DNA from 2 places in the Halobacillus sp. ABH2_015 genome. Region 1 is predicted to be linked to the other one. Evidence: a T-box and tRNA genes for the amino acid it is inferred to sense, from the RefSeq annotation. Region 1 holds a T-box; the other holds one or more tRNA genes.
What was found. The T-box of region 1 lies ahead of glyQ (glycine--tRNA ligase subunit alpha). A T-box ahead of a tRNA ligase gene usually reads a tRNA of that ligase, here a tRNA-Gly.

Region 2: it has a tRNA-Gly gene. The T-box ahead of glyQ (glycine--tRNA ligase subunit alpha) is inferred to sense a tRNA for this amino acid. The anticodon was not compared.

Annotation. Positions count from the first base shown of each region.
Region 1 is NZ_JBSWUG010000002.1:2,199,904-2,204,103, forward strand. Features, by position in the region: gene glyS (glycine--tRNA ligase subunit beta) at 1-662, opposite strand, end outside; gene glyQ (glycine--tRNA ligase subunit alpha) at 655-1,542, opposite strand; T-box leader at 1,605-1,776, opposite strand; gene recO (DNA repair protein RecO) at 1,826-2,572, opposite strand; gene ACXAD6_RS11740 (YqzL family protein) at 2,591-2,746, opposite strand; gene era (GTPase Era) at 2,841-3,746, opposite strand; gene ACXAD6_RS11750 (diacylglycerol kinase) at 3,819-4,199, opposite strand; gene ybeY (rRNA maturation RNase YbeY) at 4,174-4,200, opposite strand, start outside.
Region 2 is NZ_JBSWUG010000002.1:2,352,468-2,356,667, forward strand. Features, by position in the region: gene ACXAD6_RS12520 (bifunctional aldolase/short-chain dehydrogenase) at 1-1,587, opposite strand, end outside; tRNA gene ACXAD6_RS12525 (tRNA-Arg) at 1,823-1,896, opposite strand; tRNA gene ACXAD6_RS12530 (tRNA-Gly) at 1,910-1,983, opposite strand; gene ACXAD6_RS12535 (metallophosphoesterase) at 2,250-2,774, opposite strand; gene ACXAD6_RS12540 (XTP/dITP diphosphatase) at 2,790-3,383, opposite strand; gene rph (ribonuclease PH) at 3,380-4,141, opposite strand.

The DNA.
Region 1 (4,200 bases):
TGGTCCTGACGCTTTTCCACGGAGGCCATCACGTATTGATCAGAAAGCGTCTGTTCGTAGTGATCCGCACTCGTGATGGTTGTTTCTGATCCAAGGAAACGATGACCGAATGTCCGGCGGTCTGTATGAACGTTCTCAATCTGGAAAGGAATCACCTGCTCCCCGAATAAAGCCACCATCCAGCGGATCGGGCGGGCAAAACGGAGGTCACGGGCTCCCCAGCGCATATTCTTTGGAAAATTCAGAGAAAGAAAAACCTCTCCAAACTGCTCAAGCAGAGCGGCTGTTTCCTTTCCTTCAATGAACTTACGCACGTGCACATATTCTGTACCCTTGATTTCCTTGAAGTAAATATCATCAACGTCTCTGCCCTGCCCTTTCGTAAATCCAATGGCAGCCTTCGACCAGTTCCCTTCTTCATCCAAGGCAATCTTTTTAGCAGGGCCTTTCGCCTCTTCCTCGACGTCCGGCTGCTTATCAGCAACTTCTGTGATTTGGACAGCCAGTCTTCTCGGTGTGGCAAAGCCGTGAATATCACCAAAAGGAATCCGGTTATCTGTCAGCCACTTCTCTGTCTTATCTTTCAACTGGGCAAGAGCATCATTAATAAAACGGGCAGGAAGCTCCTCCAGGCCGAGCTCAAATAATACAGTCTTACTCATCTGCTCCACCTTCTTTCTTCAACATTGGGAATCCGAGGCGTTCCCTTTCTTCTACATAGGTTTTCGCAATTTTACGGGCAAGGTTCCGGACCCGTGAAATGTACCCCGTCCTCTCTGTGACACTGATGACGCCCTTAGCGTCCAGGAGATTGAACGTATGCGAACACTTCAGCACGTAATCATACGCCGGGAACACGAGTCCCTCTTCCATGATGCGTTCCGCTTCTTTCTCATAGGTCCCAAACAAATCAAAGAGCATCTTTTCATCAGACGCTTCGAACGTATAAACGGAATGTTCGTATTCCGGCTGTGTGAAGATATCTCCAACTGTCACGCCATTGGTCCACTCCAGTTCAAATACGTTTTCCTTATCCTGGATATAGGACGCCAGACGCTCAAGTCCGTACGTGATTTCCGCTGAAACCGGCTTCGCTTCCAATCCACCGATCTGCTGGAAGTACGTGAATTGAGTGATTTCCATACCGTCCAACCATACTTCCCATCCAAGGCCGGCGGCTCCAAGTGTCGGGTTTTCCCAGTTATCTTCAACGAAGCGGATATCATGCTTCAACGGATCGATGCCAAGGGCACGCAGGGATTCTAAATACAGCTCCTGGATGTTATCCGGGGATGGTTTCATGATGACCTGGAACTGATGATGCTGGTACAAACGGTTTGGGTTCTGGCCATAGCGTCCATCAGCCGGACGACGGGACGGTTCTACATAAGCTACGTTCCAAGGTTCCGGACCAAGGCTTCGAAGCAGTGTCATCGGAGACATCGTTCCTGCCCCTTTTTCCGTATCATAAGCCTGCATGAGCAGACACCCCTGGCTGGACCAGTGATTCTGCAGGGTTAAAATCATATCTTGAATATTCAAGTCTTTTCCTCCTCCTAATAGTGAGCGGATAAAGAAAATCCCGCCCCTATGCCTGAATCAGACATAGGGACGGGATTTCCGCGGTTCCACCCTAATTGCTCTTCTATGTAGAAAAGCCACTTTAAAAAACTGCTCCAGAGCGCCTTCACTGAATGGTTCCCGCCTGACTTTCACCGGCTCAGGCTCGCTTGTGGAGAACGGGGTTCAGCTACTCCTCTCTTTCACTGCAGTACGTATATTTGATATTAGAATCATACTCTAGTTGCAAGGATGCTGTCAAACCTCACTCAGAAAATAAATCAAGCTGCTTCAAAAACTTTTTGGATTTGATAAAATATCCGCCGTAACGGTCATAGTATTCATCCATCAGCTGACGGAGCAGCTTTTTATTTTCTTCCTTCATGGTAATCTGTCCGAGTCGTTTTACATCAATATGTAAAAATAAACGCAGCAGCTTTGGAAGCGGATCCGGCAGGCCGTAGGCTCCGGGATCGATATGCTTGCAGCGGTAGCAGAGAAGACCGCCTTCGGACATGGAAAAGGAATACGGACCTTCTGTACTGCCGCAGTTCAGGCAGTGATCAACCACCGGCGCAAATCCGGCCTTTTTAAAAAGCTTCAATTCATACATCATAGTGAGGATGTTCGGATCTTTATCTTCATTCATCCACACCATCGTCTGCAGAAGCTGTTCAAAAAGAAAAGGATCCGGTTGTTTTTCTTCTATGAGCTTGTCGGTCAGCTCTGCAATGTAGGAAGCATAGGCTGTTTTGACAATATCCTCGCGGATGGAACGGAGGGAGGATAACATTTCCCCCTGGCTCATAGATCCAAGTCCGGATCCTGACTGTATGAGATACATTCCGTGAATAAACGGCTGGGATACAGATGCCATCCGGCTCTTCGGCTTCTTAGCGCCTCTGGCCATGACACCTATTTTCCCTTTCTCCCTTGTCATCATCGTGACTATCTTATGTGTTTCCCCATAATTATTAGTACGGATCACAAGGCCTTCCACTTTGTCCATCAAGTGTATCACCTGCTCCGTTTACGAATTTTGGTCATTCGTTGTCAGGGGATCAGGGGAGGAAGCAAATGGTTCCTGAGACTGTTGTTGATCCTGCGACTCAAATTCTTTCATCATCAAGTAAGTTTCCACACTTCCCGTCTGCCTGAAAACGTTCCATGAAAGGTTGTCGAGCACAAGAAACACCGCCTTTCTTTTATTCGCTGATACCATTTACATTCTTATCTTGCTTTCCCCGGCCTGATCTATAAGGCTTAATTTTTTCCAACCTTTAGTATTCGTCGTCCCTGTAACCGAAATCGCTGAGTTGAATCTGCTTGTTCCGCCAGTCTTTCTGTACTTTCACCCACAGTTCAAGATACACTTTACTGCCGAGCAGGGATTCAATATCCTTACGGGCTCTCTTGCCGACTTCCTTCAGCATGCTGCCCTGCTTCCCAATAATGATCCCTTTTTGAGATTTACGTTCCACGATGATCGCCGCCTGGATATAAACGCCGGGAGCATCTTCCCTGGGCTTTATCCCTTCGATGACTACAGCAATCGAGTGCGGAATTTCCTCCCGCGTCAGGTGAAGCACCTTTTCACGGATAAATTCACTGATGACAAACCGCTCCGGGTGATCGGTAATCTGGTCTTCCGGATAAAACTGCGGACCTTCCGGCAGATGGCTTTTTAAAACCCCGAGCAGATGGTTGACGTTGTTACCTTCGAGAGCGGAGATCGGTATGATTTCTTCAAAATCATACATGTCCTTGTACTGCTCAATCAACGGCAGCAGCTTGTCCGGGTGCACCCGGTCGATTTTGTTAATGATCAGGAAGACAGGCTGGTTCACGCGTTGGAGACGATCGATAATGAACTGATCCCCGCGCCCGTATCCTTCTTCTGCATTGATCATAAACAGGACGGCATCCACTTCATTGAGCGTATTTTCAGCTGTGTTCACCATAAAATCGCCGAGTTTGTGCTTTGGTTTATGAATACCAGGGGTGTCGATAAAGACCATCTGGGATTCTTCATCGGTGTAGACACCCTGGATTTTGTTTCTCGTTGTCTGGGGCTTATCACTCATGATGGCAATTTTCTCACCAATTACGCGGTTCATGAACGTGGATTTACCAACGTTCGGACGGCCCACAATCGTAATGAAGCCTGATTTGAAATTCTCTGTCATACATGTTCCTCCAATAAAATCTAACCTTTAGGTTCTTCTATATTCTATTATAACATCCCGTAAGGTCTACCGTTACATGAATAAAGCAAGGAGCTTCGGCCCGAACAGGAAAACACCTACGACCACAGATCCACCGGCAGCCGTAAGTACGGCACCTGCCGCCACGTCCTTGACAGCTCCCACGGCCGGGTGACGGTCCGGATGCAGGTGGTCCAGCAGTTTTTCAATAGCGGAATTAACCATCTCTAATGTCAGGACCAGAGCGATTGTCACCGTAAGAACAGCCCATTCCACCAAGGATAACCGCAGGATTCCGCCTGCTGTTAAGGCCAGAATGGCAGCCGCGGTATGAATGCGGAAATTTCGCTCCGATGTCCAGACCAGTTTGATGCCTCTCCATGCATAGGCAAATCCTATTCCTTTTTTCTTAGGATCGCTGGAGCCCGAATTCACG
Region 2 (4,200 bases), 150 kb from region 1:
CCATTTGTCTAATGTAGTCTCTTCAAATGGACTAGAGCTGGCAAGACCAGCATTATTGACGAGAATATCCAGGCCACCATAAGTAAGTGTGGCTTTCATGATAGCCTCTTCCACTTCTTCTTCCTTCGTCACATCCATTTTCACAGCAATAGCCCGTTCACTACCAAACTGATTGTTTAAATTATCAGCAAGTTCTTGAGCACCTTCCCAATTAATATCTGCCACAACGATATGCGATCCTTCATATGCTAGACGATAACAAGTAGAACTACCTATACCACCTGCTCCACCAGTAACAAAACTGATATGACGTGAAAAATCGGCTTCTGCAGGTGCCAAACTCAGTTTATATAACTCTAGCGGCCAATATTCTACAGCAAAAGCCTCTTCTTCTTTCAGGGATACAAAGTTTCCTAGAATCGTCGCCCCTTTCATGACTGAAATAGCCCGATGGTATAAGGATTCACTTACTTTTGCAGCTTTAATGTCTTTTCCAGTATTGATCATTCCAATACCAGGAATAAGTATGACTCTAGGTACAGGTTCAAACATCGTCTCATTTCCTGATTGGTTTTTTTCAAAATAGGACTTATATTCTTCTCTAAAAAACTCGACACCGTTCTTGATGCTCTCAATCAATTCGTGGGTATCCTCTTTTTGAGGATTCCAACTCACAAATAATGGAGCCCTTTTCGTGTGTACTAAGTGATCAGGACAGGCAGCTCCAACTTGTGAAAGGTCGTGAGCGTTTTTACTGTTAACAAATTTCAAAACCTCTTCAGAATCATTATTGGTAACAATCATTTTGTTTTCAGTACTGACGAGTCCACGAATCACAGGAAGTACTTCAGCTAATGTATTCCTACGTTCTTTTTCTGTAAGGGATGTGTGTTGGGCCCCCCCGAAAATTTCTTGATTCTCGGACTGTTCTTGTATATATTTTTCAGCTTCTTGTATGACAGAAATGGTTTGATTGTAACTTTCTTCAGAAGTTTCCCCCCAAGTTACCAATCCGTGCTTCTCCATAATGACTAATTCCGCTTTCGGATTGTTCTTGACGCTCTCTGCAATCAACTTAGAGAGATCGAACCCAGGACGGATATAGGGTACCCAAACAAACCTGTCTCCGTAGATTTTTTCGGCTATATCCTTCCCATTATCTGCACAAGCAATACTGATGATGGCATCAGGATGAGTGTGATCTACATGTTTGAATGGTAAGAAAGCATGCAGGAGAGTTTCAATAGAAGAACGCGGGTGACTTGAATCAATCATACAATGACTTAAATACTGGACCATTTCCTCGTCCGTCATATGGTCTTCCGCTAAAAGCCGACGTATGTCATCCATTTTTAATGCAGTAAAATTAGTAGAGTCCATCGTAGCTAAGTCAGAACCACTACCCTTGACCCACATGACCTCTACATCTTCGCCACGGAAATTCTTTTCAAAAGTCTTAGTTGAGGTATTGCCGCCTCCCCAATTTGCAATCGATCGATCTGTTCCTAGAAGGTTAGAACGATAAACCAAACTTGATAAACCGCTTTCAAAATTCACATTATGAGTGTCCCACAAATTTCCAACCAAAGTAAAACCTCCATTTATTTGTTTGTTTTACCTTAACATACTTTTGTTTTCTTTTGAATAATTTTGTTATTGTTTGTTTTTGAACATATCAAATATGAAACCAACATAGATAGGATATACAATAAATATAGCAAAGCTTGTAGAAGAAGTTCTCTATACTAAAAAATCTAATAATACCTTAATACAAAAAAAGACCAATCCTTTATACTACAAAGGATTGGTCTTTTTTGTTTAGCGTCCCAGGAGAGATTCGAACTCCCGACCCACAGCTTAGAAGGCTGTTGCTCTATCCAGCTGAGCTACTGGGACAAATAAATATGTATGGAGCGGGTGAAGGGAATCGAACCCTCATCATCAGCTTGGAAGGCTGAGGTTTTACCACTAAACTACACCCGCATATGTAAATGTGTTTCAGCCGCGTTTATCTTTCGCAGCATGCCCCTTCCTCTGAAAGCTTCTTAAGGAAGTAAAGTCCGTCGGGGCAACTCGCAGTGGATTCGGCAGAAGTTCAGCTCGTGGCAGAGGTTTTACTACTAAACTACACTCGCATGTAAAGCTATGTATGTGTGTTTCAAAAGATATTTTTTAACGTCCTTTTGAAGCGGACAAGAATTATTATATTAGGGATTCGCTTATATGTCAACAGATTGCAGCAAAGAATTTTAATTCTTTGCTGCTACTGCTGTTTCCATGTAGAGACCGTCAATTTTCTGCCCGTTCACATGGTAATACTGCAGGCGGACGTGATCGAGATCCTCCCACTCCAGAATGGCGTAGGTCGGTTCTTCGCGGTCACGTGGAAGTCTTGCGCTTCCCGGATTGATGAAGAGGGCGTCCTTCACCTTTTCCGCTCCTGCAATATGTGAATGTCCGAAGCAGGCGATCTGGGCTCCAGCTTCTTCCGCTCTGTAGGATAAGGGCATCAGGGTGGATTTCACTTGAAACAAATGCCCGTGCGTGACGAGGAATGTGATGTCTCCGACAGTGAAAACCTGATCGTTTTCCATTTCGGGTTCGAAGTCACAGTTTCCTTTGGCATAATGAAAGCCTTCCAGCTCCTTCGATCCGTAGGAGAGCTCGGAGTCGCCACAGTGGATCATAGCAGCCACGTCACTGTGACGTTCTTTCATTTCCATTACTTCGTCGGTTAGTCCGTGTGTGTCACTGATGATGAGTACTTTCGGCATCCTTCATCCCCACTTTCAGGATTGAGTTTTCAGCCAGTCTTCGATCTGCACGATGGCATGATGACGGTGGCTGATGGCGTTCTTTTCGTCGGACGTGTGCTCAGCCATCGTCCGGCTGGAGCCTTCTGGGATGAACACAGGATCATATCCGAACCCCTGCTCTCCCTGCGGCTCCCCGGCAATTCGGCCTTCACACGTTCCACGCTTCGTAAACGTCGCTTCTCCCGGTCGTGCGACGGCTACGGCACAGACGAAACGGGCGGTCCGTTCTTCTTCGGACACTCCGTTCAGCTCGTTCAGCAGTTTAGCTGTATTTTTTTCGTCATCTTTTTCTATTCCTGCATAGCGGGCGGAATAAACCCCCGGCTCTCCGTTCAGGGCATCGACCTCTAAACCGGAGTCATCGGCTACAACAGGAATGTTCAAAGCGTTCATCATCGCTTCTGCTTTAATGACGGCATTCTCCTCAAACGTTGTACCGGTTTCTTCAATATCGATGGAAGGGTCATGATCGAGAAGGGAAACGACGGAGATGCCGTATTTGGAAAACATCTCGCGGAACTCTTTGATCTTCCCTTCGTTCTTTGTGGCGATTAAGAGCTCCTTCATGCTTTGGCGGCTCCGGCTTTCGCCCGAATCACGTCTGCCCACTCTCCGATCGCTTCTTCCTGAAGCTTGATCAGCTCCTGGACACCTTCGTCTGCAAGAGAAAGCATTTTCTGAAGCTGCTGCATCGAGAAGGTTGCTTCTTCTCCTGTTCCCTGAAGCTCTACGAATTCGCCTTTGCCGGTCATGATGACGTTCATGTCTACTTCAGCACGGCTGTCTTCTTCGTAGCAGAGGTCGAGAACTTCTTTGCCGTCCGGCAGTACCCCGACGGAAATCGCCGTCAAGTAATCGGTGATCGGCAGCTCTTTGATGGATTTTTTGTTCACAAGCTTTCCTAGAGCAAGCACGACAGCTACAAAGGCACCTGTAATGGAAGCGGTCCGCGTGCCACCATCGGCCTGGATGACGTCACAGTCGACCCAGATGGTACGTTCTCCGATTTTATCAAGATCGACGACCGCGCGTAGAGAGCGGCCGATCAGGCGTTGGATTTCCATCGTCCGGCCGGATACTTTCCCTTTGGAAGATTCACGGATGTTGCGTGATTCCGTGGCTCTTGGAAGCATGGCGTATTCAGCTGTAATCCAGCCTTTGCCCTGACCACGTAAAAAAGGAGGCACTCGGTCCTCAATGCTGGCATTACAGATCACTTTTGTATCTCCAAAGCTGATGAGTACAGATCCCTCCGGGTGTTTCACATAATCGGTTTCTATTGTAACGGTTCTTAATTCATTGACTTCGCGTTGATCATTTCGCATCAATGATGACCTCCTTTTTCTTCATCATTATCCTTGCCCATCTTAACACAAATTACATA